3 regions of the Spirosoma sp. KUDC1026 genome follow, and region 1 is predicted to be linked to each of the others. Evidence: riboswitches for the same ligand, from Rfam matches in the RefSeq annotation. Region 1 holds a riboswitch; each other region holds the start of a gene.

Region 1 (11,009 bases):
TGATCAGCCAATCAGTTTATCGGGCGTAATGGGCAGGTCGCGAACCCGCTTGCCGGTGGCGTGGTACACTGCATTGGCAATGGCCGCGGCAAATCCAATCAAACCAATTTCACCCATGCCCTTTGCTCCAATCGGATCAATAATGGTATCGGGTTCGTCAATCAGGATCACGTCAACGTCTGGTATGTCGGCGCAAACAGGCAGATGGTATTCAGCCAGGTTGTTGTTCGTATAGCGGCCGTAGCGATGGTCGAGAATGCCCTCTTCCATCAGCGCCATGCCGATACCCCAGGCAACGCATCCGTGCACCTGGCTATGGGCTGTTTTCTGGTTGACAACCTTGCCGACATCCAGCGCCGACACCACCCGCTGCATCCGGACCTCGCCCGTTGCGGGATGAACATGCACCTCAACAAACGTAGCGCAGAACGACTTGCTGGAATAGTTCTTCTGCTCTGGCCCGCTTTCTGAATCGACCTTTACTTCGACAGCAGGCAGCTTCTGCTGCTTCAGTACGTCAGCATACGATACGTGTCCTGCTTTTGTTTTATGCCTGATCTGCCCGTTCTCCGCCATCAGGTCAGCAACGGCAGCGCCATGCAGCGGAGTGCCGTCCTGCTGGCTGGCCAGGCTCAGTAGTTTCTGTTGCAGGGCCACGCAGACATCATGCACGGCTGATCCTACAGACGCCGTCGTATGCGAACCGAACTGGCCTGGCGCGGGTGGAAATGAAGAATCGCCCAGTTCGAAACGTACCAGCGCTGGGTTGAGGCCCAGCACCGAAGCCGCGATCTGGGTCATGATGGTGTACGTACCGGGGCCAACGTCGGCGGTTGAACTACGTACCAGAACGGTCCCGTCGGCCATCAGTCTGGCGCTGGCCGATGCCTTCGTCCGGGCGGCTTTATAGATGCCCGCGCTCATGCCCATACCCACCAGCCAGTCGCCCGACCGCATGGAGCGGGGATTGGGGTCGCGTTTCGACCAGCCGAACTGCTTGGCTCCGCGTTCGTAGCAGGCTTTTAGCTGATTGCTCGACCAGGGTAGTTTCGCTTCGGGGTCGGTAGCTGCGAAGTTCTTGATGCGCAACTCAACCGGGTCCATACGCAGCGCATAGGCTAGCTCGTCCATTGCCGACTCCAGGGCAAACGAGCCACTGGCTTCGCCGGGGCCACGTGTCCAGCAGGGCGTACTCAGATCGAGCGGCACCAGTTTGTAAACTGTGTTCAGGTTCGGCACGGCGTACATACTTTTGGTGGGGTCGACGATCCGTTCGGTGAACTGCTCGAAGGTAGACGTCATACCAAAGGCCTCGTGCGTCAGGCCAACCAGCGTTCCATCGGCAGTGACACCCAGGCCAACCTTTTGCGTGGACCGGGGCCGGTAGCCGACCATATTAAAGGCCTGCTCGCGTTTCAGCGCCACCTTGACCGGGCGACCAACCTGCTTGGCTCCCAGAATAGCGGCCATTTCCTGGGGCCATACCCGCGACGAGCTGCCGAAGGCACCACCCACAAAGGGCGAATGGATCTGCACGTTGCTTTCGGGGAGTTGAAACAACCGCATGATGTCTTTCTGCGCCAGCTTTGTTGCCTGGGTTTTATTATACACGGTCACCTTGTCTGTGCCCTCCCAAACGGCCGTGGCCGCGTGGGGTTCCATTGGGTTGTGGACATTGATCGGTGTCTGATATTCCTGTTCAATACGTACCGAAGCCGTTTTGTAGGCGTCGCGCTTGCCCCGCAGGTAATCATCTTCGCGCTTAGGCTTGACGCCCCGCTTCAGATTCGTTTTCAGATTGGTCTGATGCGGGCTTTTCGCGTAGGTCACTTTCACCAGCGAGGCCGCATAGGTTGCCCGTTCGAACGTATCGGCTACGACCAGGGCGACCGGCTGATTATTGTAATAAATCTGGTTGTCGTAAAAGACCCGAAACTCCTGCCCCTCTACGCGCGATTCTTTTGGGTCAATCGGAATATCGTAGCCGGGTACAGCAGGTCTGTTTTCGTGCGTAACGATCGCCAGCACACCAGGCGACCGTTCGGCTTCACGAACGTCGATGCGGGTGATTCGGCCCCGTGTAATTGTACTGGTTGCCAGGACACCAAACGTGACGCCGGGCAGGTTGTATTCGGCGGCATACGTAGCGCCACCGGTCACTTTGAGCGGACCGTCGACCCGACTCATGGGGTCGCCGAGATGAATGGGCTGGGCAAGGGCTTTGGTCATAATCGATGGATATTGAGATCGTCAACGCCTACGCTGACTAAAGTCGAAAATGAAGGGCAAGGTTTGACCTGACAAGAAGTTAGTGAGACAGTTGGTGGGCAATACCCTAACCAAAGCGGTCTTCGGCTGGTTATCCATCACAAACAATGCCCCGTGACGTGCCGGGTACGCTCCAAAATTCTATACAATGGAAACGATTTATGAATGGCTGCTGGCCTACATGGGTAAGGAGGAAAAATACTACACAATCCTGAACGCCCAGCGCCATGATGCGCATGATTCAGCGATGATTGAGGTACTGGCCCGAACCAAAGACTTTCAATCAGTAGCCATGCTGATTTACCAAAGCGCGACTCCCCCCAGCCAGCAACCAGCCTGGGTGCCCCCGCAGGCAGCGCAGACCGACTTCCTGTTCGATGACGCCCGACAAGTGGTCGAGTATCTGGAAACGGGCGAAGGTGCTACGCTGGCTAGTGATAAAACGGGGATTCATCTGATTCTGATTGTACCGGAAGACGACACGGCACCTATTGCGTTCGACCAATTCGGCCTGTAAGCGATGCTGCTATCTATGCTAATGCTGGTTACTAGCCTGTTGGGGCAAACGCCAAAACCAGCTACCAAACCAATCCGCGTTCACTTCGAGCGGGGTGCTATCACCGCGCAGATTAAAAGTCAGCTGACCGAAAAACAGGAGGGAGCTTACTACCTGGTCGATGCCAAGGCGGGGCAGCAGATGGTGGTGCATACTGCCGGGCTCTCCACCGAACCCATCTACCACATGGTGCCTATTGCAGTCGTGTATTCGCCATCGGGGAAATATAGTGGCGACAAAGGGCCTATTAACTTCGACGAGAAACTAACCGAAACCGGTACGTACACCATCCGCGTCGCCCGGAACCAGATGGCGTCGAATGTCAAGGCCGGACCATATCTACTGGAGATTATTATTCGATGAAACAGCGTAGGACGTTGGAGAAAAGACTATAGACAAGAGAGAAAAGACTACAGACGTAAGAGAAAAGAGTATGGACGGAAGACCTGCTACTGTCTTTTCTCTTACGGCTCATGTCTATGGTCTTTTAGCTATCCATCTACAGTCTTTCATCGCCTATCCAATTCTAACCTTCCTACTTCAATGGCGTTATACCCATGAATTGACCTAAAATCGATATGAATACGACTTCAAATCAGACAAAAACGCTGCTGTGGGGACTGGCCGGACTTGGAGCATGGGCCCTGACAAAAGCTCTGCTGGCACAGCGACGTAAGATAGATTTTCGGGATAAAGCGGTTATTGTAACCGGCGGATCGCGGGGGCTGGGACTGGCGATATCCCGGCAGCTGGCAAAGGAAGGGGCCAGGCTGGCTTTGTGCGCTCGTGATGCCGACGAGTTAGCCCGCGCAAAAGCCGATCTGCTGACCTATGGCGGAATGGTATTTACCTACGCCTGCGACATTACCGACAAAGCCGAAGTAGAACGTTTTGCCGAGGCCGCCCGGCAGGAAATTGGGCCCATCGACGTACTGATCAACAATGCGGGGATTATTCTGGTAACGCCCTACGAGCATAGCACGGAGGATGATTTCCGGGATGCAATGGATACCAATTTCTGGGCGCCCTATCACCTCATTAATGCCGTGCTGCCGCAGATGCTGGCCCGAAAATCGGGACGGATCGTCAACGTAACGTCCATTGGCGGGAAGATCTCCGTGCCCCATTTGCTTCCGTATTCAGCGAGCAAGTTTGCACTGGTAGGCTACTCGGAAGGGTTACGGGCCGAGTTGCTCAAAGACAACATCTACGTAACGACCGTGTGCCCCGGCCTCACCCGCACCGGCAGCCCCCGTAACGCTATTTTCAAAGGTAAAAATGAGGACGAATACGCCTGGTTCAAAATTGCTGATTCGCTGCCGCTGGTGACCAGCAGCGCCGAAGCTTGCGCCGGTGAGATCATTGATGCCTGCCGCTACGGGGAAGCCGAACGACTGGTGTCGTGGCCCACGAAGGTGAGTGCCGCCGTGCAGGGACTGAGCCCGAATCTGGTAGCTGAGCTGAGTGCCGTAACAAACGAATTTCTCCTTCCCGACAAGGAAACGGATGGTTCGGGAGGGCAGCGCGTTGCGGGAAAAGATAGCGAAACGGCCTTGTCCGATTCAGCCTTGGCAACGCTAACCGATCAGGCCGCGGTGCGCAATAATGAATTAGGAGACTAACGTTTGGTTGTTTATTCAGGAGAAACGAACAGACGGGTCATGTAAATCTGTGACCTTTCGCGTTTTCGTATTCAAAAAAATGCTGGCTTTCGCCACTGTCTGTTCGCCAAACCTGACTGAAATGAAAAAGCGCCTTGTCAAAGCGGTACGATCTGTCTTTACCCCCCTGGGGGTGTACCTGGCCCCAAATTACCCGAACATCGTGAACGGGCACAAACTGGAGGACGATCTTCGGATTTTATTACCTGAAGCTAATCCGCTCTGTTTCGATATTGGTGCTAACCGGGGGCAAACGATCGAGCTTCTGCAGGACTGCCTGAACGAGCCGAGCATTCATTCGTTCGAACCCGCATCAACGACCTATGCTGAGCTATTGAGCAAGTCGTTTGGGCCGCGTGTACAGTGTCATCAGCTTGCATTGGGGGAGCAGGTGGGCACGGCTGAATTCCGAAACTACAAAGTGTCGGAGTTGAGTTCGTTTCTGCCCATGAACCCCGACAAAAACGAAAATTTTTTCGCCGAAGAAGAGCTGATGTCGGTGGAGTCTGTGCCCGTCGACACGCTGGATAATTTCTGTTCGGTGCAGGCCATCGATCGTATCGACCTGCTCAAAATTGATACGCAGGGATTTGAACTGCCCGTCTTACACGGAGCCGCCGAGCTATTCAAACAGGGGAAAATCGGTGCCGTCCTGCTGGAGCTGAATTTCGCAACACTATACGAAGGCCAGTCCGACCCACTGGTTATTCTTCAGTTGTTACGTAGCTACCAGATGCGGCTGGTGGATTACTACGAAACCGAACGCATCAACGGCAAAGAAATCTCCTGGACAACTGCACTGTTTATTCATTACCCGAATCGCTAGCAGGAGTTTTAGTACATCTTTTTGTGTGTGTTCGGTAAACTAGACACGGTTTGACTGCAGCTGGCTGAGTTAGAAACAATTCGGCTTATAGGTCTGTTTTTTTCAATCAGGGGTAACGCCAAATTGTTCTCTCCTGAGGAGATTATGAGCAGTGCTTTTTTGAAAAACGAAACGGCTGATGCCCCCGTTGTAATACCGGCTCGCGCGCCTTTACCACCGGGTACACCCAATTACGTAACGCCCCGCGGTCTCGATCTGCTGCGTGCTGAACTCACTGATTTAGAAACTGAACGTGCTCATTTACAGGCCGCCCAAGTCGATGACCTAAATGAGCGTAGCCGGCAGCTAGCCCTGCTCAATGGGCGTATTGCGAACCTGAATCAGCGTATTTCTAGCAGTAAAGTGGTCAACACGCATGAACAGGATAGCGTCCGCTTTGGTGCTACAATTAGTTTAAAGATACTGTCGGGAAAGCTAGCCAGTACGGAACGGCACTTAACTATCGTTGGTGTCGACGAAGCAAATGCCGCCAAGGATTTGATCGCTTTCACGGCTCCTCTGGCTCGCGCCTTGCAGGGGAAACGGGTAGGAGAGGTAATTGCCTGGCCACCTGCCCAGGGCCAGCAGAAAATGGAGATCGTGGCTATCAGGTACGATATAGCCTAAGCTGCTTATTGTGCAGGCCAAGAAGATAGTTGAGGGGTGTACGAACTGCCATACGTCGCGGTTAGTACACCCCTCAACTATTTTTGTTCACATTCCCTTACAAACTCACCCGCACACCGATATTCGCTGTGCGTCGGCGGGTGTTGTAGCCGTAGCTGTCGACGTATTGTTTGTCGAACAGGTTCTGAACATCAGCGTACAGGCGGATTTGATTCAGGCGATATTCGGCGTAGAGGTCAACCGTACTATACGGAGCCAGCGTTACGTTCTCCGTGGCAAACGTGGCCGAGTTGTAGAACCGGTCGATGCGGCTACCCACCGAACGTAGTGATGCACTGGCGAACAGAGAGGGAGTGATCTGATACCCCGCCGTGAAGTTGACCAGTACCTTCGGCCGGCGGAACAGGTTGTTGTAGGTCGTGTCGCGGCCTGCTGCCTGGGTCGTCACCCGACCGTCGAGCAGGGTAAGGTTGCCGGTCAGAGCTAGTTTGCCCAGTTGCGCCTGCCCTTCAAACTCCCACCCGTGGTCGTGCTGCCGGTCGAAGTTGATGTACTGACTCGTATAGGGCGGCACTGCCAGGGACTGGAAGAAGATAACATCGCGCACCTGCCGGTTGAAATACAACGCCCGGACCCAGGCATTTTTCGCCTTGGTGAAGACCTGAATACCCGCTTCAATCGACTGACTCCGTTCTGGTTTCAACGCCCGGTTACCATACGGCGAGAAAATCTGGTACAGCGACGGAGCCCGGAAACCAGACGACAGGTTAGCAAATACTTTAACCTGATCCTGAATCAGGTACGATGGGTTGAACGAGTACGTAAATGCATTTCCGTACACCGAGTGGTGGTTATAACGTCCGCCCAGTTCGACGGACAGCCCTTTCTGCGTCCGCCAGACACCCGATGCGTAGAGGCTCAACTGACCCGTACGGGCCGTATCTGCTCCCAGCGGTGGTGACTCGTACAGACCGTATTCACTAACAGACCGGTACGTCTGGTCGGTATTGGCGAAGCGGTAGTCGGCACCGGTGAGCAGCTCGATATTTTTGCGGACCGTCAGTGTGTGGTATACCTCCGCAAACTGCGTCAGTCCGCTGTATTCACTGTAACTATACTTGTCAAAAGCGGCCGGTTCAACTGATGTCGAGTCGTCTTTGTAGACGCGTCGGCTGCCACTGACGCCGTAATTCGCAACCAGTTTGCCGCGCTCGTGAGTCCATTCCAGCCCCGCCGAGCCAAAACTGAAGCGGTTGTTGGATGTATAATCTTTTTCGTCACCGAAAGCACCTGCGTCGAGGTCTGTCTGGTAGGCCGTGGTGAGGCCGCGCAGCTTCAGCGTCAGCCGCGGATTGAGTGCAATGGCTACGTTACCGAGCAGGGCGTTCTGCCGGTAGCCGTCCTTGTCGAACGTGCCCGTGTTTTCACGATCCGTCGCTGCCGAGAACCCCGTTGATGACAGGCGCGTGTACCGCAGAGTATACGATACTTTTTCGGTAGCCCCACCCAAACCAATGCCGCCCCGGAACGTATTGTACGTGCCATACTGGGCCGTCGCTGACACACGCAGCGGCCGTTTACCCAAACCGGTACGCGTCGAGATAGAAATTACTCCGGCAACGGCATCAGAACCGTAAGCCGTTGATTGGGCTCCTTTCAGAATTTCGATCCGTTCGCACTCGCCCACCGTAATCAGGTTGAGATCGAAGGCGTTAACGGTTCCCGATGGGTCATAAACCGGTACGCCATCCAGCAGCACCAGCGTATTGCCCACCGAGGCCCCACGCAGGTACACGTCCTGGTTGGAACCCAGCGGACCCTGAGCGCCTACGATCATCAGGCCCGCCTGGCGCGTGAGCAGCTGACTGACCGTCTGCGTAGCGTAACGTTGCAGCACCGAATCGGGGAGGACCGTAACGACCTTGCCGGTCTGCGATTGTTTTTGAGGGAATTTGTTGGCCGTGACCACGACCTCATCGAGTGTTTTGGCTTCCTGAGCCAGGGCGGGTACAGTAATACCCAGAGCAGCCGGTCCCAACAGGGCGGTTGCCAGCAGGCGCGTAGTAATGCGCATGTCGAACATAGAAAAAGTGAATACCCGTCGCTGTCTATCGCTATCCTCCGTACCGATAAACAACTCACGACCAGCGGCAGGTCTCCTGACTTAGCTCACCGATTCGGGCCTTCCCGTTGCCCAGAAACGGGCAATAGTGACCAACGTAGCAAAGAATCGGCTGTCTTGAAAAACAAAGCAGTACAGTTGCGGGGACAGTCCCGGTTTTGGTCGGCAAAGACCACCGGAGTTCCCTATTAAGCCATTGCCGTCCACGCTGGGGTCGACGACGGGCACCGCGAATCCGGCGCGAAGGTACGAACGTATTGGTTACTTCGCTTGATTGAGGGCGCAAACAAGCAAAAGCGCCCGGTAGAAAATCCACCGGGCGCTTCGCCAGAACACTAAAAATCGCAGTTGCTTACTTGCCGTTCAGGTCAGCCACCGAGTTGCCGTCTGTTTCGTAAAGCTGGTTGAAGAGGAACTTGAACGTGCCCTGCGCCTGCGCCCGGAAGGTGATTTCCGGACCGAACGCATACAGTTTGCCCGCACCAATTGGTGCCATGAAAGCCGCGACGCCATCTTTCAGATACGCCTGACCCCAGGCCCAGCCGCTACGTAGTGGTTTGCCGCTGTCGAACCACGCCAGTGGTTTCACTTTGCCCGTCGCGATAGCATCGGGAGCGATGTTAAATACTGGGCTGGCGTCGAAGTAAACGTCCGTTTTGGTGGGCAGACCCCAGGTGGCCTGCTGCGTCGAATCGACATTCACGCGCAGAACACTGCCGGGAATATAGTATTTCTCGCCGGGCAGTGGGCGCTCCTGACCCGAGCTGGTTACTTCGGTCAAAGCGTTCTTGACGGGTAGACCCAGGTGATAGGCCAGGTTGGTGCTGCTGCCAATGGTGATGATGTCGCCACCTGCTTCCAGGAATTTCTTCAGTTCCGGAACCGACTTTTCGTGGGTGATCCGGCCCGTGTGCGTGCGGTACTCGGCTGGTAGTTCGTCGTTTTTCGGAATACGCGGTGCAAAATTTCGGTAAGGATCGTTGTCTTCACCCGTGTATTGTGGGATGGCCCGGGTTACGAACACAATCGCGTCGTACTTCTTACGCAGGTTACCGGCATCAACTTCCTGACTGTAGATTACTTTCATCGGGAAGTGATACTGTTCCATAATCCAGCGAACCCAGCCCGATGGCATCGAACCACCATAGGTATCCCAGAGCGCGATGCGCATGGGACTTACTTTCGCCATCGTACCCGTTGGACGTTTGGCGATGCTTGTTACGTCGATACCTAGACTCTTCGCCGATTTGTCCAGCAGCGTTTTCGCCTTTTCCGAAGCAGGTACGAAGAACGTGCCGGGGGCAACGCCCGATTTGCCGCTAACACCGGCCGCCATGCGGTACACGTCAACACCACCAGCCAGCAGATCGTTGACGGCGATAAACGAGTTATTGGCTTGTGCGTTCAGGAGGTAACCCGCGCCCGAGGTGGTCGCCATGTGGCCTTCCGGCGACTGTAGCTGACCGTACGGAATGGTTTTGAACGGGCCTTTGAAGTCGTCCAGAATCCGGTCAAACTGAACGTTCATCAGGTAGGCCAGGGTCCAGCCAGCAGCATCATACGGACGAACCGGAGGGCCACCAGGGTACTGGAAATCGTTCGGGTGATCCTGTGGTTCGAACATATCCAGCAGGTGAGGCCGGAACGCCTGAGCCGTCTTCACAACGTATGAGCCAGCGGGGTACTTCTTGCCCGCAACGGTGAAATCGCCGGTAGCCTGCTGAATCTGAATACCCGTTTTGATCAGGGCATTGATGAATTTAACCGCTGAAGCGAAATCTGCCTGATTGGCCGGGATGATGAACCCACGCGGATCGCGCAGTGGGGGAGCCTTCATCACCGAATCGTAGTACTTCGTAGGTACACCTCCGCCCGGAGCAATAAAGCCGTAAATATCCGTGTTCACACCCCGTGGCGTAGCATTCGGGTTCGCTTTCTTCTGGTCGGCGCGGTACTCTTCCGTGATCATGTCGATCCGTTTTGGCGACAGACCCCAGTAATCCTGACTACCCCGCTCGATGGAGTTTTTGCCCATGCGGTAGATGTTAAACAGCAGTTCGTCGCTGTAACGAGCCGCGTAACCCAATACAGCATAGTTCAGCGACAGCGAATAATCGATCGACTGTTTGAAATGCCATTTCTGAGGAGTGACCGGGAACGGCGTGTTTCCGTTCGGAATCAGGCGGCTTGGTACCAGCGGAATATCCTCAGGTGTTGGCCCACCGATGATTTCGGTCAGCAGACCGATCATGTTGTGGAAGTGCGTCGTTGTCCGCAGACCGCCGTTGTACCAGGTCGAGAACACCGAACCGCCCAGCCGCGTAAAGCCGGGTTTGTTTTCGGAGTTCAGCCGGTTGATCATGGCCGCGCCGAGGGCGTCGATACCCGTCACCATCAGCGGATCGAATACGTAGTTGAACGGATCACGGTAGGGGGGGCCTGCCAGTACCGATCCGGCCGGACCGCGCTGGTGGTGGTTGTACATGATCTGCGGAATCCACTCCACGAACAGCTGGCGCCCCATGTTCTGGGTTTCTTTCATGTTCATGATGAAGAAATCCCGGTTGTTGTCGTGGCCAACGTATTTCTGATACAGCCGTGGCAGGCCTTCCAACGATCGTTTCTCCGCTTTTTTCTCCCGCATATACCAGTCAGAAACGAGCTCCTGTCCGTCGGGGTTAGCATGGGTCAGCAGAATGACGTCCTGATCCAGGATTCGCATCGTTTCAGGATCCTTCCGGCTGGTAAGTTGATACGCCGTTTCGATGAGCTGCATGGTGCCCACCGTTTCGGTTGCGTGCAGACCACCATCAATCCAGACAATTGATTTCCCCTCGGACGCCAATGCTTTTGCCTGTTCATCGGTCAGACCTTCGGCATGAGCCAGTTTCTGCGAAATCTCTTTGTAAC
Region 2 (11,009 bases), 2.7 Mb from region 1:
CGATCGACATGGATAAATCCGGCGACGCGGGCATCATTCTGATGCACTCCGAAGAACTTCTGAACTGGTCACGGGAAAAATCGCTGTGGCCCATGACGTTTGGCCTGGCCTGCTGCGCCATCGAAATGATGCAGTCGTTTGCGTCGTCTTATGATCTGGAGCGGTTTGGCATTTTCCCCCGGCCTTCCCCCCGCCAGTCGGATATTATGATCGTGTCGGGCACCGTTACCTACAAAATGGCCGATCGTATCCGGCGGCTGTATGAGCAGATGCCCGAGCCCCGCTACGTTATTTCGATGGGGTCCTGCTCAAACTGTGGCGGTCCCTACTGGCAGCACGGCTACCACGTCGTGAAAGGCGTTGACCGAATCATTCCGGTGGATGTGTACGTGCCGGGTTGCCCCCCCCGCCCTGAAGCGCTGATCGATGGTTTCCTGAAACTACAGGAAAAAATCAGAACTGAACATCCGCTCTTGGGAGCCAAAGATGTTGTACATTCGGCGGAATAACTCCTCGAACTCTACTCTTCTGGCGCCTTACCCATGAACGCCCTGTCTGTATCTTTTCGCCAACTCCTCGGCTTGCTGCGGCTGGTGGGGTTTCTGTATGCTGTGACACTGGTGCTCGGTTTACTGGCCGCGCTACCGTTTTACAACACGCTTAAATCGGAATATCACGACTCATTGGAGTTCATAAAGCTGCTGGATGGCTTCGACTATACTGTCTTTTCCGATTTCATGCGGCAGAGTCAGCAAACGCTATACCCGCTCTTTAGCGTTGGTCGCTGGCTGGGTGTATTCCATCTTTTCCTGAGCGTTTTCTTCTCAGGGGGTATCCTCTTCTGCCAGGCTCAGGCAGGCTCCCGGTTTCATATTGGTACGTTCTGGCAGGCCTGTAGCCACTACTTTGGCCGGTTTCTGAAAGTTGCAGGCGTTACAATTCTCTTTGTGCTGGTCAACACCATCATCTGGGTTCTTGCGGGCAGTCTGGCAATCATGGCCGTGAGCGATCCCCTCACCGAACGCGGTCAGTTCTGGATTGGTATCACTGCCTTTGCGCTGTTCATGCTCACAACGACACTGCTACTTTGTGTCGGTGACTACGCAAAGGTGATTCTTTTTGAAGAGGACGATCAACGTGCCTTTCGGGCCTTTGGTCGCGCCGGTCGGCTGGTTCTGAAAAATCCGGGAAAAACGTATGGTCTTTACTGGTTGCTGATTCTGATCGGTACAGCTGTTTTCGGATTGTATTTTCTGGTTGAAGAGCATGTAACGATGAGTGGCTGGCTGACGATTAGCCTGCTTTTTCTGGTACAGCAGGCTGTTATTTTCGTTCGGGCAGCCCTGAAAGTCTGGTCGCTGGGACTGGCCTACAACGTGTATAAAATTCTGCCAAAGCCGGCACCCGTCGCTCGACCCGTACCGACGGTTATTCCTACTCATGAGTCCGCCTATACAGCAATCGCTGCCGATGACGCATCCGGTGACTCGCCCGCCCCGGACAGTGCCGGCATGTACTCTCCTGAGACGGGTACACCAACCGACAAGGAGTAGTGCTTTCTTTGGTCATTTCGTATTATTGCAGAATTGTTGAATGTCTTCAATTAATTCTGCCGCATGGCTGTTCCAACTATTCCGCAAAAATCCGAGACCGTCGAAGCTGGTCTATTTAGTTTACCCGTTATCGTAGCGGCCCTTGGCTACTTCGTTGACATCTACGATTTGCTTCTGTTTGGAATTGTTCGGGTGCCGAGTTTACAGGACCTCGGTCTGAATGCCGAACAGATTTCCTCGGTCGGTACAGCCATAATGAACTGGCAGATGGGCGGTTTGCTGATCGGCGGTATTCTCTGGGGCGTCATTGGCGATAAAAAAGGTCGCCTGTCGGTTTTATTCGGTTCGATCCTGACGTATTCCATTGCCAACATTGCCTGCGGCTTCGTTAAAAACGTTACGTTCATGGACCCGGCTACGTACTACGCCATCATGCGTTTTATTGCGGGCGTGGGCCTGGCGGGTGAGCTGGGAGCGGGTATTACGCTGGTCAGCGAGATTCTGCCGAAGGAAAAACGGGCCATTGGTACCTCCCTGGTTGCCGGAATCGGTTTGTCGGGGGCGGTTGTGGCTTACTTTACCGTAAAGCTGTTCGACTGGCAGATGGCTTTTTTCGTGGGTGGTTTACTGGGGGTTGGCCTGTTGCTGATGCGGGTTGGTGTGGTTGAATCCGGTATCTTCAAAGACGTAACGGGGCAGGTAGGCGTTAGCCGCGGTAACTTCTTTTCCTTCTTCACCAACGCGAATCGGCTGGGGCGTTACCTACGCTGTATCGGCATTGGTTTGCCGACCTGGTTTGTCATCGGTATTCTGTCAACCTTCTCAAACGAATTCGGGGTCGCGCTGGGAATTCCCGACGAAATTCAGCCGGGTCTCGCCATCATGTGGTGTTACGTTGGTCTGGCCCTTGGCGACCTGAGCAGCGGTTTCATTAGTCACGCACTGCACTCCCGGAAAAAAGGCGTTGCCGTACTCATGAGCATAGCGTTGATCTTCAGCGTCGTTTATCTGTTTTTCGGCATTAAGACAGCCACACTGCTCTATGGTCTTTGCCTGGTTATGGGCTTTGGTATTGGTTACTGGGCCATGTTTGTTACCATTGGCGCCGAGCAGTTTGGCACCAACCTCCGCGCCACAGCTGCCACGACTGTTCCGAATATGGTACGGGGGCTGGTTATTCCGATGACGCTGACGTATCAGGTCTTGAAGTCCCCCATAGGCGTTATCAATTCGGGCGCCGTCGTTGGTCTAATCGCGTTTCTCATCGGTTTTTATTCCATTGCCAGCATACCTGAGACGCACGGCAAGGACCTGAATTACCTGGAAGATTAAGCTTTTCGCCGTCCATCAGCCGAATCGGCCGTTGTTCCTAAACGGCAGCGTTACGCCTGGTCAAGTGCATCATTGGAGTGAATTCAGTTCTGTAACACTAACTAAATCGCACTCCCATGAAAACTTACTTCCGTCTGATTACCAGCAGTTTACTTGTAGCATTTACTATCTTCACTGCTGCATCGGCGAGCCCAATTGATGGCTCACCATCCGCTCAGAAATCATTCGCAGCCGTCATGTATCCGGCTGCTGCGACGTCTAAAGTGTGGTTACACCTTGAGAAGTTTAAGCTGACCGACAAAATCAACGTTGAATTATACGACGAACGCGGCAAACAGTTATTCTCCGAAACGCTCCCCCAAAAAGCAGGCAAACGTAACACGTATCGTCAGCAATTCGATCTGAGCGGAATTCCCGACGGGAAATACACGTTCCGGCTATCGAGCGGAAATCAGACCGAGGAAGTTACGTTCAACCTGACCACGCCAACGGTGGTTCAGCAAACGGCTACCCGTTTCGTCACGATGAAGTAAATACTCTTTTCTTTTGGCTTACCAGCGCGGGACTTCGTTCCGTGCTTTTTTATTGTCTGCCGGCTCTACAAACAAACCGTATTCATGTGTATGACATATCGGCAGAAAACAGAATTATTAGGAAATGATTTTGCTAAATCTCGTCTTTTTCAAGAAATAATTGCTTTTTTACCGCTTATTATCCAAACTCATTTCTGCGTGCCGCAATGAACCAGCTAAGCCTGATTGATTACATTATATTCTTTCTCTATTTTATCGGGGTGTCCTCCTACGGATACTGGATTTACAAGAAAAAGCAGTCGACCAACCTCGATACCAAAGACTTCTTCCTGGCCGAAGGATCGCTCACCTGGTGGGCCATTGGCGCATCCATGATTGCGTCGAACATCTCGGCCGAACAATTTATCGGCATGTCGGGAAATGGCTTCACCTTCGGGGTAGCCGTAGCGGTGTACGAATGGCTGGCGGCTATCGCACTCATCATTGTGGCGGTGTGGTTCATGCCCATCTACCTCAAGAACCACATCTACACCATGCCGCAGTTCCTGAAGACGCGTTACAACGAGACTGTCAGTCTAATTATGGCCATTTTCTGGCTTTTTTTATACGTATTCGTCAACCTGACATCAATTCTGTTTCTAGGTGCACTGGCAATCAGTAACCTGGCGGGACCGGATTACTTTCACGCCATCGTTATCGGCCTCAGCATTTTTGCCCTGCTGATTACGCTGGGCGGGATGAAAGTAATTGGCTTCACGGACGTTATCCAGGTTTTGGTACTGGTCATTGGTGGTCTGGTAACGACGTACATCGCGATGACGCTGGTGAGCGAAAAGTTTGGCCTCGGCAACGACGTTATTGCTGGTTTCAAAGCCATGATGAACGACGCAGAAGACCATTTTCACATGATCTACGAAAAGCCAGGTCCGAACGCGTCGCAGGCCGACATCAACAAGTACCTGACGCTACCGGGCATTGGCATGTACGTTGCCGGTATCTGGATCGTGAACCTGAACTACTGGGGTTGTAACCAGTACATTACGCAACGGGCGTTGGGGGCCGATTTGAAAACGGCCCGGACAGGTATTCTTTTCGCGGCTCTCCTGAAGATTTTCATGCCGCTCATCGTTATGGTTCCTGGTATGGCTGCCTACGTATTGTACAAGAACGGAAGCCTGCAACAGGAAATGGCACCGAACGGTGTGCTTCTGGCCGATAACGCTTATTCGGCGATTCTATCGTTCCTGCCATCGGGTTTGCGCGGCATGTCGCTGGCCGCCCTGACAGCCGCTATCGTGGCCTCACTGGCAGGCAAAGCCAACTCCATTTCGACGATTTTCACCCTGGATATTTACCAGAAATATATCCGCAAGGACGCTTCCGAAAAACAACTGGTCTGGGCCGGCCGGGTTACGATTCTGGCTGCGATGCTGGTATCGATCGGTCTGACCTGGCAGGATACACTGGGCATTGGCGCCGAAGGTGGTTTTACATTTATTCAGAAATATACGGGCTACCTGAGCCCCGGTATTTTTGCTGTCTTCATTCTCGGTTTCTTCTGGAAGCGGACAACCGGCTCAGCCGCTGTAATCGGTATTCTGGCCAGCTTTGCGCTGGCGATTCTATTCAACAACTACGCTCCTGCCCTATTCGGGAATGACACAATTCTTTATACTGCTTACCCAACTGGTAATGGTGGTTACGAGATTCCCTTTCTGATCTGCATGGGCTGGACGTTCGTATTTACGATTCTGCTGATGGTGGCGATTAGTCTAGCCGGCCCAGCGATCAGCAAAAAAGCGTTTCAGATCGACGCCAGCATGTTCCGTCTGGCCCCAAATCATGTCGCGCTCATTACGGTTGTGATGCTCATCATCTCGGCGCTCTACGTCCGGTTCTGGTAGTTAGTCGCTGGTTTTCGTTGGGAGCCTCAAAAATACATGCTGGTAAAGGCACGTATTTTTGAGGCTCTTTTCGGTTCTTTATTCTTTCATTTTCGCAGTTCAGCATGACCCAACCCGCCCCGCCTTCCGTTTCGCTCCGTCCCTTGTTTTCACTGCCCGTTATTGTGGCTGCCCTGGGCTATTTTGTCGATGTCTATGACTTACTGCTGTTCAACATTGTCCGCGTACCGAGCTTACAGGAACTAGGCTTATCGAATACAGACGTTTCGCTGATTGGGGGGCGGATTCTGAATTTCCAGCAGGCCGGTCTGTTGCTGGGGGGGATTCTGTGGGGTATTCTAGGCGACAAGCGGGGGCGGTTGTCGGTATTATTCGGCTCGATTCTGACGTACTCGCTGGCAAATATTGCCTGCGGATTTGTCCACGACCCCACCTTGTATTCGGTGTTACGCTTCGTAGCCGGTTTTGGTCTGGCGGGTGAACTGGGTGCCGGTATTACGCTGGTTAATGAGATTTTGCCCAAGGAACTGCGCGCCTATGGCTCCTCGCTGGTGGCCAGCGTTGGCCTGTTTGGAGCGGTAGTGGCCTACTTCACCGTTACGCTGTATACCTGGCGTACGACGTATTTCATCGGTGGTAGCCTGGGGCTGGGCCTATTGTTGCTACGGGTGAGCATTTTTGAGTCGGGCATGTTTACCCGCGTACAGCAAACCGCTACGAGCCGGGGCAACTTCTGGTCGTTGTTTAGTCCGCGTGAGCGGCTGATGCGTTACGTTTATTGCATGGGAATTTCGTTACCAACCTATCTGGTCATTGGCCTGCTGGCAACGTTCGGCAACGAGTTTGCCCAGGCGATGGGGCTGGAAGCCGCCGTGCCGCCGGGTCGTTGCGTCATGTTTACCTACATTGGTATCGTCGTTGGCGATTTGCTGAGCGGTATTTTCAGCCAGTACCTCCGCTCACGTCGACAGGCAATCGGCTTGATGATGGGGCTGACCTTGGTTTTTGTGGGTGTTTATCTCTCAGGTATTCTCAAAACGACAGATGCTTTTTATGCCATCTGCATGGGTATGGGTTTTGGGATCGGTTACATCGCTATGTTCCTGACCATCACCGCCGAGAGTTTCGGCACGAACCTGCGTTCAACAGCTACCACGTCGGTAGCCAACAACGTACGGGCCACAACGCTGATCTCCATTCCTGCTTTTCAGGCTATGAAACCGCTTATTGGCGTACTTGGCGCTGGGGCTGTTGTATCGGCAGTTTGCTTCGCGGTAGGCTTCTGGTCGCTCACCCAACTCGACGAGACATTTGGCAAAGACTTGGATTATGTAGAACTTTAGGTCTATTTTTTTCAACCAATTGCCCAACACCATGCGTCCAGCCTCCCCGGCACAGGTGTACTTCCCTAGTTTCAACGGCATTCGCTTTATTGCCGCATCGGCAGTGGTATTTCACCACATCGAGCAGTTCAAATCAATCTTTGGCTTTACGGACGCCTTTGACCGCACCAACGAGTATCCGCAGATTTACCAGGCTGGTCGGCTGGGGGTAGCGTTATTTTTCGTGCTGAGTGGCTTTCTTATTACGTACCTGCTCCTGGCCGAAAAGCAATACGCAGGCCGGATTGCCACGGGTAATTTCTACGTCCGCCGGATTCTGCGCATCTGGCCACTCTATTTCCTGATTATCGGGCTGAGCTTCTTTGTCTTTCCTCATATTCCGGCGCTATACGTACCGGGCTGGTCGGAGCACACTTACGATTACTTCTGGCCCAAGCTGGGATTTTTCCTGTTGGTAATGCCCAACATTGCCATTACGTTGTACCACGAAATGCCGTTCAGCTCCCACACCTGGTCGATTGGTGTCGAGGAGCAGTTTTACCTGATCTGGCCGTGGCTGATCGGCAGCGTACGTCCACGCCGAACGCTATTGATACTGGGCAGTATTGCCCTCATCCTGGCAGGAGCTTTTTTCTGGATACGTTTCGGTCCTGGCTCAATACAGCCCACCGCCGGAACTACCCAACTGCTTCTTTCCGATTTTCTGGCGCATTTTCGCATCGGCGCAATGGCGATTGGCGGCATCGGTGCTTACCTGATCTTCATTGAGCATCCTGTTCTAACCTTTCTATATAAGAAGTGGGTGCAGGTGGTTGTGTACGCTATACTGGTCTATCTGCTGGCAACAGGCTACCGGATTCCGGGTTTGAATTACGAAGGGTACGCCCTGTTTTTCGTCTTTCTGCTGATGAACCTGGCGCGTAATCCGAATTCGATCATCAACCTCGAAAACCGGTTCTGCACATTCATGGGCAAGATTTCGTACGGCGTTTATATGTACCACCCCGTTGTTATCGTCCTTTGCTTGTATGTTATCCGGCAGTTCATACCCTACAGCACAGGCTTTTCGGTGATGCTTTACGTATCCAGTTATGCCCTCACGACGCTGGTAGCCTGGCTGTCCTACGAGTATTTCGAGAAGCAGTTCCTGAAACTAAAGGACCGTTTTGCCCCCGGTGATAAACCCGTCAAAGTTGCTAACCCGGAGCGGGTATAGGCGTCTGCTTATTTATTGTACTTTTGCCGTATAAAGCACAGAGGTAACAGTTCGTTTCTGACTGAAACGAACTTGTTTTAATAGGGAATCCGTCGGCCTGCCGACTCGGTGAAAATCCGGAACAGTCTCCGCTGCTGTAACCCCACAATCAAGGCGCTCCATTACTTAGCCACTGTTCGGCATCGAATGGGAAGGCGGGGGCGCTGGGGAAGTCAGAAGACCTGCCTTTGTCGCGTTGATCAATAGCTTTCGGCAGAAAGGCTCATCGATGTATGTTTTCTAAAAATCTCTCCAGTAGCGGGCAGCGTACGCATTTAGCCCGCCTTTTTCTGTATTGTCTCGTTCTGGTTAGTCTGACCAGATTCTCTACGCTTGCCCAGCCATCGGCCGTTCGGAATCAATCAATTGCACCATCCAAAAGATCAGCATCCAACCGGGTCACGCCAGACCGGATCACTGTTCGTTACGCCCGTGGATTCACCATCCAATATTTTGGAAACTATAAACTGGTTTCCATTATTAGCCCATTCGAAAAAAAGACCGATACAGTGCGTTACGTACTGGTGCAACGGGGCACACCCGCGCCCAAAGGGTATGCACCCAGCCAGATTATCCGGATTCCGCTTCGACGTATGGTGCTCATGTCCTCTATGCACGTTGGCCTAGCCGGTTTTCTGGAGGCCGAAGAGCAGATTGTTGGACTTGGTAATCTGAAATACGTATCGTCGCCTAAAGTCATCCAGCGTATCGACGCGGGGAAAGTGCAGGAAGTTGGCCACGACCAGACGCTGAACGAGGAACAACTGGTTAGCCTGCAACCTGACCTGCTGATGGCAACAGGCAGCCCAACCGCACAAATGAACCGGTATCAGACATTACGTAATGCTGGAGTCCCCGTGCTAATCAATTCGGAATGGGTAGAAACGACCCCTCTGGGGCGGGCCGAATGGGTAAAGCTGATGGCGGCCCTGCTCAACAAAGAAGCGCTGGTTAACCAAAAATTTGCGCAGGTCGAACGGGAGTACAACCGATTGGCGGCCCTGGCACGAAACGTTGCCAGTAAACCCAGCATCATCAGCGGGATGAACGCGAAAGACGCCTGGTTCGTACCCGACGGCGATAGCTACATTACCCGCTTCTTCCTGGACGCGGGCGGTAGCTACCCCTGGTCGAACCGACGAACAACGGGTAGTCTACCCCTGAATTTTGAAGCGGTTTATCCCATTGCCCTCAACGCTGATTACTGGCTCAACATCGGTCTGAACGGCGTGAGCTCAAAAAAAGACGTATTGGCCAAAGACAGTCGGTATGCCGATTTCGCCCCCTTTAAATCGGGTCAGATGTACAGCTACGGCAAGCGCATGAACAACCGGGGCGCCAACGACTACTGGGAATCGGGCGCTGTAAACCCGCACGTGGTACTGGCCGACTTGATCAAAATTATGCACCCCAAATTACTTCCCAAACACCAGCTGGTTTATTACAAACAGTTGAACTAACAGGCGCTGCCGGAACTGAGTCCATTATTACGTAACAGACAATAAGTCATGAAGATCTACACAAAAAAAGGCGACAGAGGAACGACCGGACTTTTCGGCGGCAGCCGGGTCGACAAAGACGATGTCCGGGTTGACTGCATCGGCACACTGGACGAAGCTAATTCCACCATCGGTCTGCTACGGGTCAAGCTTGGCAATGACCACCCGTGGCAACCGAACCTGCACAAGATTCAGAAGGATTTAATGGACATGATGTCCCATCTGGCCCGGCCGTCCACCGCCAAGAAAGTCAATACCAACCCCATGCCGGAAGGTGGCTCGGATTTCTGCGAACAGTGGATCGATGAACTGGAAGCGGGCATGTCGTCGCCATCAGATTATTTTCTCTTACCGGGTGGCAACGAGATTTCAGCCCTCTGCCACGTAGCGCGCACGCAGATTCGCCGGGGCGAACGCCGGTTGGTATCACTCATAAAGACAGACGACGTACACGATGCCATTCCGGCCTATATCAACCGGTTGTCGGATCTGTTTTTCACGCTGGCCCGTGCCGAAATGGACAAAGCTGGTGTGGCCGAAGAGAAATGGCAACTCTTTCTTTACAAACGCTTTAAGTAATCAGGAAGCAAACCGTGGTAAAAGGCCGACCGCGTTACGAACAAACGTAACGCGGTCGGCTACGCTGGTTTGGGGCAACTCTTGAATTTTGTACCCAAGTGCCTGATACGTTTCAACCAGCGCCTGGTGCAGCGCTGAGGCTTCTTCAAACGTTTGCCAGCGCTCGCTGTCGTTCACATAAATGGTTTCCCAGGGGGGAGCCATAAACACCAGTGGATCATAAGGAAACTGCCCGGCAGCCCGATACCAGGCTTCTTCGACCGGTAAGCCGCCCACTCGCAGGTAAGCGATTATGTCGGGAATACCCCGATCGAAGAACGTAATGGACGTATCATCATCGGTAGAAGCCTTTTCATACTGGTCGATCATTCGCTGGAGCGCCAACTTGGCAAAACAGTCCAGATCGATCCACGGCAGACAGCTACTGCTAAGCATGACCTGCTCCTGAATCAGTTGTCTGGATACTTCGTCAACGCATAAAAAACCGGCGGTGCGTAAGGCATTGAGCAGGGTACTTTTGCCAGCGCCGGGTCCGCCGGAGATAATAAATCTAGCCATAGATACGTAACAGGTAATGAAGACCCACCAGACCAGTCACCACGAGCAGGCAGGTTCGGTGGTTGATTTGACTTACCTGGTCAATTTCGTTTGGTGCAATAGGGCGATCCAGTTCACCGATATACGGTTTTTCGACTAGTACACCATGGTACATGTTCGGCCCACCAAAGCGGCAATTGAGAATCCCAGCGAGGGCAGCTTCGGGATAACCCGCGTTGGGGCTTTTATGCCGATTACCGTACCGCAACGCAAACTTTAATCCGCGCTTACTACCCGTAACCAACACCATGAGTAGCGCCGTCAACCGGGCAGGGATGACATTAGCTACATCGTCCAGACGGGCGGCAAATTTACCAAACTGTTCGTACCGCTCACTCCGGTAGCCAATCATTGAATCCAGCGTATTGATCATTTTGTAGGTCATCATTCCCGGAACGCCCGCCAGCCCGTAGA
Region 3 (11,009 bases), 2.7 Mb from region 1:
AGCCTGAGCAGCCTCGTTCCGTACCGTAACCTGATCGATCCGTACACAATCATTGAAGGAAACCCGATGATCCGGCCGTCTTTTGCGCACACACTGGATGCCTTTTACGCACTCGGTAGCCTGAACCTGTTCGCTAATTATTCGTACATCCGCGACCAGATCACAACGGTGCTACGCGCTGACCCGGCTACGTTACGGTATACGCAGGTGATGGACAACCTTCGGAACGGCAATGATTTTTACGTGGGAGCGACCTACGCCAAAAGCATAACGAAAACCTGGCAGACGAACACGACGCTGATGGGGATGGGCAACCAAACCAGTACGGCTATCAATGAGCTAAGTCAGTACCGGGCAGCGGGTTTATGGGTGATGCTTACTTCGTCGAACATCATTTCCCTGCCCCGCGACTGGAAGTACGAACTGACTGGGCAATACATGTCGCCCGCCCGGATGGGCCTGTTCACGCAGAAAGGATTTGGCGGGGTATCAATGAGTCTGACGAAATCGCTGCTGGCTAAACAGGTTAACCTGCGGATTGACGTGAGTGACGTATTCCGGACGATGACCAGCCGGCTGGAGTCGAACTACGGACAGGTAAACTTCACCATGCGGAGTTACAACGACAGCCAGCGCGTCAAGGTGTCGTTCAGCTACAACTTCGGCAAGAAGACCGTAAAGGCAGCCCGGGCGGGGAGTCTGGGTAACGACGAGGAAAAGAGCCGGATGCGTTAAACCGCTTGTCACTAGCCAATCTGCTCCCGTCGGATCCGCTCTTTAACGGCATCCCGATACCTCGGTCCGATGATCAGACTGTCGCCGGTCGATAGTCGGACCGAGTTGCCTTCCAGCACTTTGACGTGACGAAGCTGGATGATAAACGACCGGTTGATCCGCAGAAAGCGATCAGTAGGGAGAACTTCGGCCAGCTTGGTCATCGTGAGGTGCGTAACCACAAATCGATCCGGCAGAAAAACCTTGATGTAATCGCCCAGCGCTTCGGCATAGACCAGCTCATTGAGGTGAATCTGTTCGAGTTTCTTATCCGTTTTGAGATAGATAAAATCAGCCGCTGGTGGTTCCATTGTTGCCGGGCTGGGAATGGGCAGGCTGACCGAATCGGCCAATGAGTTGTTGGCTGGTGGGGCCTGTGCCGGTTTAGGTACTCGTTCCTTGACCCGGCCAATGGCTTTAAGAAACCGATCGAAGGCAATGGGTTTCAGTAGATAATCCACCACGCCCAGATCAAAACCTTCGATGGCATGATTGGGGTTTGCCGTGGTCATGACCACTAAGGGATGGGGTGACGGGTAGGCCTGTAGAAATTCCAGCCCCGTCATTTCGGGCATATTGATGTCTAGGAAGATAACCTCGGGCTGCTGAGCGGGTAGCTGCTCGAACGCGCTGATGGCATCATCGAAGGTGGCAATCAGCTGAAGCGAGGGAACACGACGGACGTACTTTTCGAGTAATTGCTGCGCTAGCGGTTCGTCTTCGATAATGGCGCAGCGGAGCGGACTAGTCATACAAAAAGGGCAGCGGAAATAGAATTACATAGCCAAAAATAAGGAAATGCTGTTCAACGAGCGTGGTTGTCTGGCAGAGTGCTGTCAGGAATCGACTATTTTTACAATGCTGTACAGCTCGCGATTGCCCGGAAGTTATAGTAAATACCCTGAAATCACCGTTAGAAATTGCCTGGCTGATCCTTTTTCGATTAAGTCTGAGAAATGTCAATTTACGCGCATCAACGATCATGAAAACGCTGCTTTACTCCGTCTTACTGGCGCTGGTATTATCCTGTAAAGGCATAGAGCCCGATACCGTAGCACCCGAATACCAGGACTGGTACACCCTTCGCGCTCCCGTTGATGCCGAGATTCAGGGCGTGTGGGGAAGCTGGGAGAAAACCCTGCTGATTGCGACAAGAACTAACGTATTCCGCTCAACTGACCAGGGGAAAAACTGGCAGGAGGTGTTACCCTTCCAAAGTCATGGCATGTTCAGCGTTGTTAAACAACAGGATACTCTGTTTACGATGACGGGTTTAGCGAACGGACAGTTTTTAACCAACGCCAGCAATTACAGTGTTGATGATGGCAAGACTTGGAAGGCTTATACGCGCCATAATCCAGCCTTTGAGATTTCCTCGTCTTCTGGTCAGGCGATCAATAAGTTTTCGATTAGCCCTGTTGTCAACTCGTCCGGGGTAAGCTACAAAATCAATCAGGTGTTCCTGAATGGTCCGACGGCTACGACCGGCATTTTTGAAACGCCGGGTATCGTTACGTCTGCTGGCCGTCGAATTGACCTGCCCCAATTACACCAGCTGCGTAGTCTGTATCTGGATAGTCAGCAACGACTATATATTTCCGCTACCGATGCCGTCTGTGGACGAGGACATTCGGGTGAGGGCTTCTCGTTTTGCAACAGCAAAAACGGGCGGGGTGTCGTCTACATATCCAAAACATCTCTACTCTGAGATGCCTCTCTCAAGCATTACTTTGGCCAGTTGAGCCTGTTTTGGAAGAGAATAAAGAAGAACAGGAGAATTGCTCCACCAATTAGTTTAGATGCTTCCGATTTATCCGTGTCCCACTGGGTGGCGTTCCAGTCGCCAGTCCAGAAAGCAACAATACCGTAACTCAGAACTAAGGATAGAAAAATCAGAAAAAAGATTCTCATCTCACCAGAAATAGACTTTTTGTATGCTAAACGATAACCCCCGAACTGTCTACTCCGTTTGGAAACGTTACGTACTGGCGGTCTGCCTGATGATGCTGACGCTGATGTGTTCCCGGAAAAATGTTGATCCGAACCCATCCGGACTAGTTGGTGAAGTGTACACCGTTGTCGATCAGCCACCGGCGCCGGTCGGCGGGCAAACAGGGTTGAATACGTATCTCATGCAGAATCTCCGGTATCCTGCCGCAGCACAGCGCGCCGGAATTCAGGGCAAGGTGATCGTGGGTTTTGTCGTGACCAGCACTGGTAAGATTACCGACGTACAAGTCACGCAGAGTGTAGGTGGCGGTTGCGACGAAGAAGCCGTGCGGGTTATTAAGGGCATGCCGGACTGGATTCCCGGTCAGAAAAACGAGCAGGCTGTCAACGTACGGACCAGCCTGCCCGTTTTATTTACGATCCTGTAAAAACGTACTTGTTCATCTCAAAACGAAAACCGGTAGCGGACCGACAACGAGCGACCGGGCAGGTTGTAGCCCCGTTTTTCGTAGTAATTCTCGTCGGTCAGGTTAGCGATCTGTAGTCCCAGCGTATGATGTTTAGCCAGCGTGTAGGATGCGCTCAGGTCGAGCACCAGGTATTCCGGATACTGGATCTCCGGGTTGGCAGCATCCGTAAAATCTGTGTCTTTGCGATGTCCTATGTACCGGCTCAATAAACGCAGCTGTAACCCCCTGAACGAATCGTATTCAAGACCAGCGTTCAGGTTCATTTTCGCTACGTTGGCAATGTCCCGCTGGGTAGCACTACCGTCGGTACTAACAAGAGTTTCGCTGTAACGAAGCATGGTTGTGGCGTTACCGAACAGCCGAAGCGAATACCGATAGGCGGTCAGGGCGCCAAAATCGTAGCTGATTTCCGATTCGATTCCCCGCAGGTCCGAGTCGGCCGCGTTGACGTAAGTAGCCCGCGCGACGATCACATCACCGTTGGCCTGTTTCTCGTTCACCTGCGTCACGATCCGGGCGATCCGATCGCGTACGTCCGTGTTGAAGTAGGTGACACCGGCCCGGAAACCCGCTTTGTGCCGACTGAACGTCAGTCCCAGGTCATAGCTGATGCTGTTCTCGTTGGTCAGATTGGGGTTGCCCGTCGTGATCGTGATACGCCCGGTCGAGGTGCGGGTTTCTGAATAACCGGCTACGTTGAACGCATCAGGCGTGACGAACGCCCGACCCACGGTTCCTTTCAACTGCCAACTGGGTGCCAGCCGCAACGACGCGCCCAGATTAGGGCTAACGAACGGATTGGTTGTTTTGCCCGGCTTGAACGTAGTGAGCAGGGGCGTTTCCTTGACGGAGAAGGTAATATCATCCACCCGCAGACCGGGCTGCAACAGGAAACGATCTCCGCCGAAGGCCAGCTGTCCCTGCGCGTAGAACGCCGACGACCGAATCGAGTAGTTGGGCTGCGTAGGCGCTTTTTCGGTAACGCCGTCGCTCCAGCTACGAGACGACGTACTGGAATTTAGATAATCGTAGCCAACCGTAAGCTGATGACCCCCCAGTTGCCAGTTATCTTGGAGCTGAACGCCCTGCCAGCGGTTCGCAGTATTTGACGACAGGAACGGGGTAACCGGCTTGCCCGATACGTTGGTTGTCTGGTTGAAATTGTTTTCGCCGGAAGCAAAGACCCGTAACGTCGGTTTGTGAGCCGCCAGTTGACCCCGCAGGGCAACCTCTCCCGCCTGCCGATTAACATCTTTCAGGCTGGCCTGCGTGGTGCCGTAGGTAATGTCGCCGGGTGATTCAACGTCGTCGGCAATGAATTTTTCGCCCCGTACGTCCACTCGCCAGTTAGTACTGATCTGATAGCCCAGCCTTAGCGAACCGGAATAGTAGGTGAGCTTGGTGTTGGGCCGGATCTGCCCATCGTCCTTGCGATCATCGATCGTTTCGGCCGGTTTGTTGCTGTAGTATTTTACGGCCTGATCGCCTTTTAACCAATTCCGGAACAGGTTACCTTTTCCGATTCGGTAATCCTGCGCCCGCCGGAGGTAGTTGACCGATGCATCGAAGTCGAGCCGGTTGGTTAGACTGCCGCCAACATTTCCCCCCGCCTGATATGTCTGGAACGAACCATACTCAGCGAAGGCATTGCCCCGCAGCGGTCCCGTGGAGCGCCGGGTGATGACGTTAATGACGCCCCCCATGGCCTGCGAGCCATACAGCGCCGATGCGGGCCCTTTCAGCACTTCGACCCGCTCTACGTTGTTGAGTCCAATGGTCGACAAATTCGTGGCCCCCGCCGGACGCCCGTCAATCAGCAGCAGCGTTCGCTGGTTCAGTCCCGAGAACTGCGGACGGAATCCCCGGATGCCAACGCCCGACGATAAGTTAGGATACTGAATGACATTGACAGCCGCTAGCTTCTTGACCAGATCTGTTACGTCGGTGGCCGGCGTTTGCTCGATGTCACGTCGGGTGATGATGTCGATTTGCTGCGGAACCCGGTCGCGACGGGTTTCCGAACGGGTGGCTGTAACGATCGTTTCTTCCAGCGCCCGGCTTCGTAGTGTGTCGGCAGGGATCGATTGCGCCTGTAAAGAGTTAAGTATACTAAGCGTTGCTGTTGCACCCAGACAAGCAAGGGTCTGGATCGAGCTACCTAGAACAAGATAGTAGCGGTGTTTCATGAATACTTGTTACGATTAAAGAATGTCGACCAGCGTGTAAATGCCGATCGCAATGGAGAAGATGCCCACCGCATAGTTGATAACCCGAACCGCCGTCTGCCACCGGTCGACTACTTTGGTCAGTGAAAAAGCCAGCAGGCAGCCGTAGAGAGTCATGGCGACGATGATGCCCGCGCTTTGCAGCACAATAATCCAAACGGCTGTGGCCGCATCGCTGGCCGCCAGCGTCAGAGCTACCGTGCAGGCACCGCCCGTACCGGCCAGGCCGTGGACCATACCGACCCAGAACGACCGGCTGAACGTAGTGGACGGTGCTGGATGTAAATGCTCGTGCGTCTGCTGGTGATTCCGCCGGATGGCCACAATCCCCAGCCAGATCATCAACGGGCCGACGGCCAGTTCGACCTGCTCGGCAATGTTGAGCGACAGCGCTGATTTGACCAGCAGCACCAGACAGGCAAACAGAATGAGGGTGAACGAATGGCCCAGCGCCCAGTGCGACGATCGCCAGATGATACGCCATATGTGATGCCCTCCTGACTTGCCTTTTTCGGAGGCCAGCACCGACACGGCGGCCATATGGTCGGGTTCGAAGGAGTGCTGCACACCCAGCAGTAACGAATCGATAAGTAGCGGATTGATCATGCGCTTGTTCGGTTGATGTGGTGGCAAACCCGTAAAAAGCGCGTACAAAAAGCAGGGGTGTCCGCCGGTTAGTAGGCGCACCCTATCTGACTTCCTGTCTGCCTTTCGTCCCGAAAGCACACCGGTTTATGACGTTTCTGGGCAGGTCTTCTGGCTCGTTCGATCCCAACGCCTTCCCATTCCTGATGAGGAACAGTGGCCTGATTGTCAGAATGTTTGTGTGAACTATACAGCAGCGGGGACTGCTCCGATTAACACTGACGGGCAGCGCGACGGATTCCCTTTTAAGCGCTTCCCGGCGGAAGCGCACCTAAAAACAGGGGCAAAAGTATAGTTTTCGCTGTACTTCTGTCCTATACGGACTGAGTTACTTTTCTTGACTCAATCGTTTTACGTTTCCCGCGAGCACTTATCTTATTCATCAACTGCCCTTTACAAAATAATCAGATTGTACGTTGATCAGAAAATGGCTCGCCTTTGCCTAAAGATGCATTGAGTTACGAGCTTCGTCTATTTCCTTTACAACCTTGATCATCGAGGCCCATCTACGACCCCTCGGAAGCAGAAAAGACATAATGACAACAGCCAACAAAAAGGAACTGTCGCCCGAACAGCGTGACGAACTACTCCGCCTTTTGAAAGCCCGTTTCGAGAAAAACAGAAACCGGCACAAGAATCTTGACTGGGCTGATGTACAGAAAAAGCTAGATGCCAATCCCGAAAAACTGTGGGTGCTCGATGATATGGAAGTGACCGGCGGGGAGCCTGATGTTGTCGGGTATGATTCGAAGACGGGGGAGTATATTTTTTATGACTGCTCAGCCGAGAGTCCCAAAGAACGTAGAAGTTTTTGCTATGATCGGGAAGCGCTGGAATTGAGAAAAGATAATCGCCCCGAAAATAATGTTGATGCTGCTGCTGCTGCCATGGGTGTCGAACTCCTGACGGAGGAGCAGTATCGGCAGTTGCAGCAGATTGGACCGTTCGACCTAAAAACGTCAAGCTGGATACAAACACCTGCTGCCATTCGTAAACTAGGCGGAGCTTTGTTTTGCGATCGGCGCTATGATACGGTTTTTGTGTACCATAATGGTGCTTCCTCATACTACAGCGCCCGAGGGTTCCGTGGTTCGTTACGGGTCTAGGGACGTAGTGAAAAGTCATTAGGAATGATGCCTGGACCAGTTCTCTAGCTGCTTGTTGAATGTCAAATCAGAGTATATTTTCTCAGTTTCTGCTGGCCGCTCCGGCCAGCGGTTCCGGTAAGACGACACTGACACTCGGGTTGCTTCGGGCGCTGGCGAATCGAGGATTACGGGTGCAGCCGTTCAAATGCGGTCCGGACTATATCGATACGCGGCATCATCAGACTGCCGCCAGCGGGGAGGCACATAGCGGAGTGCCGCCCAGCATCAATCTGGATTTGTTTATGTCGTCACCTGAACACGTAGTGGATTCCTACCAACGGTACGCCAGCGGTGCCGATGTGGCGATCACGGAAGGGGTGATGGGCCTGTTCGACGGGGCCGACCGGATGCAGGGTAGTAGCGCATCGATTGCCGAATTGCTGGATATTCCGGTCGTACTGGTTGTCAATGCGAAAGCGATGGCTTACTCGGTAGCGCCACTGCTGTACGGCTTCAAGCATTTCTATACAGGTATCAATCTGGTCGGAGCCATTTTCAATAACGTCGGCTCAGCGTCGCATTATCGGTTCCTGGCTGATGCCTGCGCCGACGTGGGCGTGGAACCGCTGGGTTACCTGCCTTCAAACCCGCGCTTCACCATTCCGTCGCGGCATTTGGGGCTGCATATTTCTGCGGAAACGGACTATGAACAGATCATTCAGGCTATTGCGGAGGAACTGCCTAAAACGATTAATCTGGATCGACTGCTGGCGGTTACCCAAAGACCTAACCCGAGCCCCCAATCCTACACCCCACCCCCCCAGCCCTCCGCCCAAAGCAACCTTCGCATTAGCGTCGCGCGAGACGAAGCATTTACCTTTACGTACGAGCAAAACCTGGACGTACTGGCTCGTTGGGGTAGGGTTACATTCTTCAGTCCTTTACACGACAAGGAGTTACCTGAAACAGACTTTCTATACCTGCCCGGTGGTTATCCCGAACTATATGCTCAGCAACTGAGTGAAAACATAGCCATGCGTACCAGTATAGGCGATTATTGTCAGGCAGGTGGCCTCACGTACGCGGAATGTGGGGGGCTGATGTATCTGAGTCAGTCAATCCAAACGGAGTCAGTTCAACGCAATAACAGTACGGCATGGCCAATGGTGGGCGTACTGAACATAACCACCTCTATGCTTTCTCCGAAGTTAACGCTCGGCTATCGCATCGTTGACTGGGATGGTATGACGCTAAAAGGGCATGAATTTCATTATTCGACGCAACAGGAGCCAATGCTCCAGACTTCCATAGCGTCGGTGACTAACGCCAAAGGTGTACCCGTCAACACAAAGCTTTACCGTACGCACAATACCGTTGCCTCCTACGTTCATTTGTATTGGGGCGACAAACCGGAATTTATTCAGCACCTGCTGTCTTCCTCGTTCCGTACCGACAATCACATAAAGCCCGAACTGGCAATCCAATAACTTATGTCTGAAATGAAACGCCAGCGGGTAACCCGGTCCGATGGGAAAGCCATCAACCTTGTGCAGCGTCGGGGGCATCTGTCGTACTGCTACAACGCCTGCTGCTGCGGCCGGGTTGATCGGGGGTACGCACCGATTCCGGTCGAGCTGTACAAGAGCGAATGGATGCGCCGAAAAATCCGTAACGTGGTGCACATGACCAAAGGCGGTTGTCTGGGGCCCTGTACGTTGGCTAACGTGGTAACGTTGCTGTTCGATGGGCACTCGGTCTGGTTTCATTCGATTAACAGCAACTGGCAGATCATCGCCATTTTCGACTATATTGATAGCATGATTGCCGCCGACGGGTTTCTGCCTCCGCCTACTGAGCTGTCGGAGTACGTCTTTCAGTTTTACACCTGGAAAGGTTCCGAAGCAGCTACCCAACTGGGCCAGCCAGCTATGCCGACAGGGGGGATTGTTTTTCTGACGCACGCTGATACGGATCTGTTGACGATGAACCGCGTGTTGCAGGAGTTGCCGGACGAGTTTCCGAAAACGTCGGGGATCAGCCTGCTCGCCATAAAAAGTGAAGCCCAGATGGCGCAACTCCTGGATCGGGAGATTGGGGCAGCTCAGATTATCATCCTGCGGATACATGGTCGACCAAGCAGCGTACCCGGCTTTAGCGAGTTGGTTCGCCGGGCGAAAGAGAAGGGCCAACACCTGATTGTCATCAGCGGTACAGGTGAACTGAACCCCGAATTTGCGGCTGTTTCGACCGTATCACCCGCTATTCTGCACGAAACATTAGCTTACGTCCAGGCAGGAGGGTACCAGAACCTAACGTCGCTGCTGTATTTTTTATCCGATCACCTGCTCATGACAGGCTTCGGAGCCGATGCGCCGATGCAGTTGCCCGAGCACGGCATCTACCATCCCGACCTGCCCGAAAACGCCGAGCTAACGGACTGGGTGCAACGTCATGATCCTGACCAGCCCACCGTCGGCATTACGTTTTATCGTTCACACTGGATCAGCGGCAACACGGCTTTCGTGGATGCGCTGGTACGTTCGCTCGAAGAGAAAGGCCTCAATGCGCTGCCTGTATTTACCTCCTCGCTAAAGTCGGTCGAGCCAAGCACCAACGAACCGGTTGCTTTCTCTTATTTTCAGGCCGAGCGGGGCGGCATAGCCATTGCTAACCTCATCAATACCATCTCGTACGCCATGACCGACGTGCGGACGGATGGCAACGAACTGTATCGCCAGCCGCTGGACCGTCAGCGGCTGGGTCGCCAGCTGACAACCTCACAGCAGGCCTTATTGCGACTAAACGTTCCTATTTTTCAGGCAATCACACCGGGTATGGCACGAGGTCCCTGGGAATCGTCGAGCCGGGGGCTGAACCCGTTGGATACGGCCATGAACGTTGCCATTCCCGAATTTGATGGCCGGATTATTACGGTACCGGTGTCATTTAAGGAGAAAGAACGTACCACGAAAGGGTACGTGCCACTGGACGATCGGGTGGAGCGCGTAACGGGACTGGCCCTACGATTTGCCCGCTTGCGTCACTTGCCGAACGCGCAAAAACGGGTAGCGTTTATCTTTACTAACTCGAACACAAAGGCCTCGCAGATTGGTAATGCGGTTGGGCTGGATGCCCCCGCGTCGCTGATGAATATGCTCTACGCGATGCAGGCCGAAGGGTACCAGATTGAAAACCTACCCGCTACGGGGACGGAATTGATTCACCAATTGATCGACCGTTGTTCGTACGGCCAAACGTATCTAACGCCCGAGCAACTGGCCAATGCCGCGGGTCAGGTGCCGGTGGCTCAATACGCTGATTGGTTTAAAGAACTCCCTGAAGCGATTCAGAAGAAGATAGAAAAACAGTGGGGACCGCCACCGGGTGAAACCTACGTTCACAACGGGCACATCGCGCTGGCGGGTCTCGACCTGGGCAACGCTTTTGTGGCGTTACAGCCCCCCCGCGGCTACGGCATGGACCCCGATGCTATTTACCACCAACCCGACCTGCCACCGACCCACCATTATTACGCCTTGTACCGCTGGCTCCGCGACGACTGGCAGGCCGACGCGATTGTGCACGTTGGCAAACATGGTACGCTGGAATGGTTACCGGGCAAAGGGATTGGTCTATCGGCTAACTGCTTTCCTGATGCGTTATTGGGTGATCTGCCGCTCTTTTATCCGTTCATTATCAACGATCCCGGCGAAGGCTCGCAGGCGAAACGACGGGCTCATGCGGTTGTTATCGACCATCTGACGCCCCCCATGACCTCCGCCGACAGCTACGGTGAACTGGCTCAGTTGACACAATTGGTTGATGAATACTACCAGGTTGAAACGATGGACCCGGCC

What was found. Region 1 has a riboswitch for cobalamin ahead of HU175_RS10165 (TonB-dependent receptor plug domain-containing protein). Riboswitches for the same ligand answer to the same signal wherever they lie in the genome.
Region 2: another riboswitch for cobalamin. It lies ahead of HU175_RS23295 (ABC transporter substrate-binding protein); the one in region 1 lies ahead of HU175_RS10165 (TonB-dependent receptor plug domain-containing protein).
Region 3: another riboswitch for cobalamin. It lies ahead of HU175_RS23365 (hypothetical protein); the one in region 1 lies ahead of HU175_RS10165 (TonB-dependent receptor plug domain-containing protein).

What each region holds. Positions count from the first base shown of each region.
Region 1 covers NZ_CP056032.1:2,411,423-2,422,431, forward strand. The annotation lists gene HU175_RS10135 (xanthine dehydrogenase family protein molybdopterin-binding subunit) at 4-2,229, opposite strand; gene HU175_RS10140 (hypothetical protein) at 2,417-2,785, shown strand; gene HU175_RS10145 (PPC domain-containing protein) at 2,807-3,187, shown strand; gene HU175_RS10150 (SDR family NAD(P)-dependent oxidoreductase) at 3,403-4,446, shown strand; gene HU175_RS10155 (FkbM family methyltransferase) at 4,568-5,311, shown strand; gene HU175_RS10160 (GreA/GreB family elongation factor) at 5,456-5,977, shown strand; gene HU175_RS10165 (TonB-dependent receptor plug domain-containing protein) at 6,075-8,051, opposite strand; cobalamin riboswitch at 8,109-8,346, opposite strand; gene HU175_RS10170 (M14 metallopeptidase family protein) at 8,452-11,009, opposite strand, start outside.
Region 2 covers NZ_CP056032.1:5,520,387-5,531,395, forward strand. The annotation lists gene HU175_RS23260 (NADH-quinone oxidoreductase subunit B) at 9-509, shown strand; gene HU175_RS23265 (hypothetical protein) at 543-1,553, shown strand; gene HU175_RS23270 (MFS transporter) at 1,617-2,885, shown strand; gene HU175_RS23275 (hypothetical protein) at 3,002-3,418, shown strand; gene HU175_RS23280 (sodium:solute symporter family transporter) at 3,625-5,322, shown strand; gene HU175_RS23285 (MFS transporter) at 5,427-6,665, shown strand; gene HU175_RS23290 (acyltransferase family protein) at 6,697-7,881, shown strand; cobalamin riboswitch at 7,906-8,125, shown strand; gene HU175_RS23295 (ABC transporter substrate-binding protein) at 8,154-9,380, shown strand; gene HU175_RS23300 (cob(I)yrinic acid a,c-diamide adenosyltransferase) at 9,429-9,998, shown strand; gene HU175_RS23305 (RNase adapter RapZ) at 9,999-10,556, opposite strand; gene cbiB (adenosylcobinamide-phosphate synthase CbiB) at 10,549-11,009, opposite strand, start outside.
Region 3 covers NZ_CP056032.1:5,539,896-5,550,904, reverse strand. The annotation lists gene HU175_RS23390 (outer membrane beta-barrel family protein) at 1-735, shown strand, start outside; gene HU175_RS23385 (LytR/AlgR family response regulator transcription factor) at 747-1,526, opposite strand; gene HU175_RS23380 (hypothetical protein) at 1,757-2,482, shown strand; gene HU175_RS23375 (energy transducer TonB) at 2,709-3,152, shown strand; gene HU175_RS23370 (TonB-dependent receptor plug domain-containing protein) at 3,170-5,380, opposite strand; gene HU175_RS23365 (hypothetical protein) at 5,396-6,025, opposite strand; cobalamin riboswitch at 6,148-6,354, opposite strand; gene HU175_RS23360 (DUF4256 domain-containing protein) at 6,601-7,170, shown strand; gene HU175_RS23355 (cobyrinate a,c-diamide synthase) at 7,230-8,639, shown strand; gene cobN (cobaltochelatase subunit CobN) at 8,652-11,009, shown strand, end outside.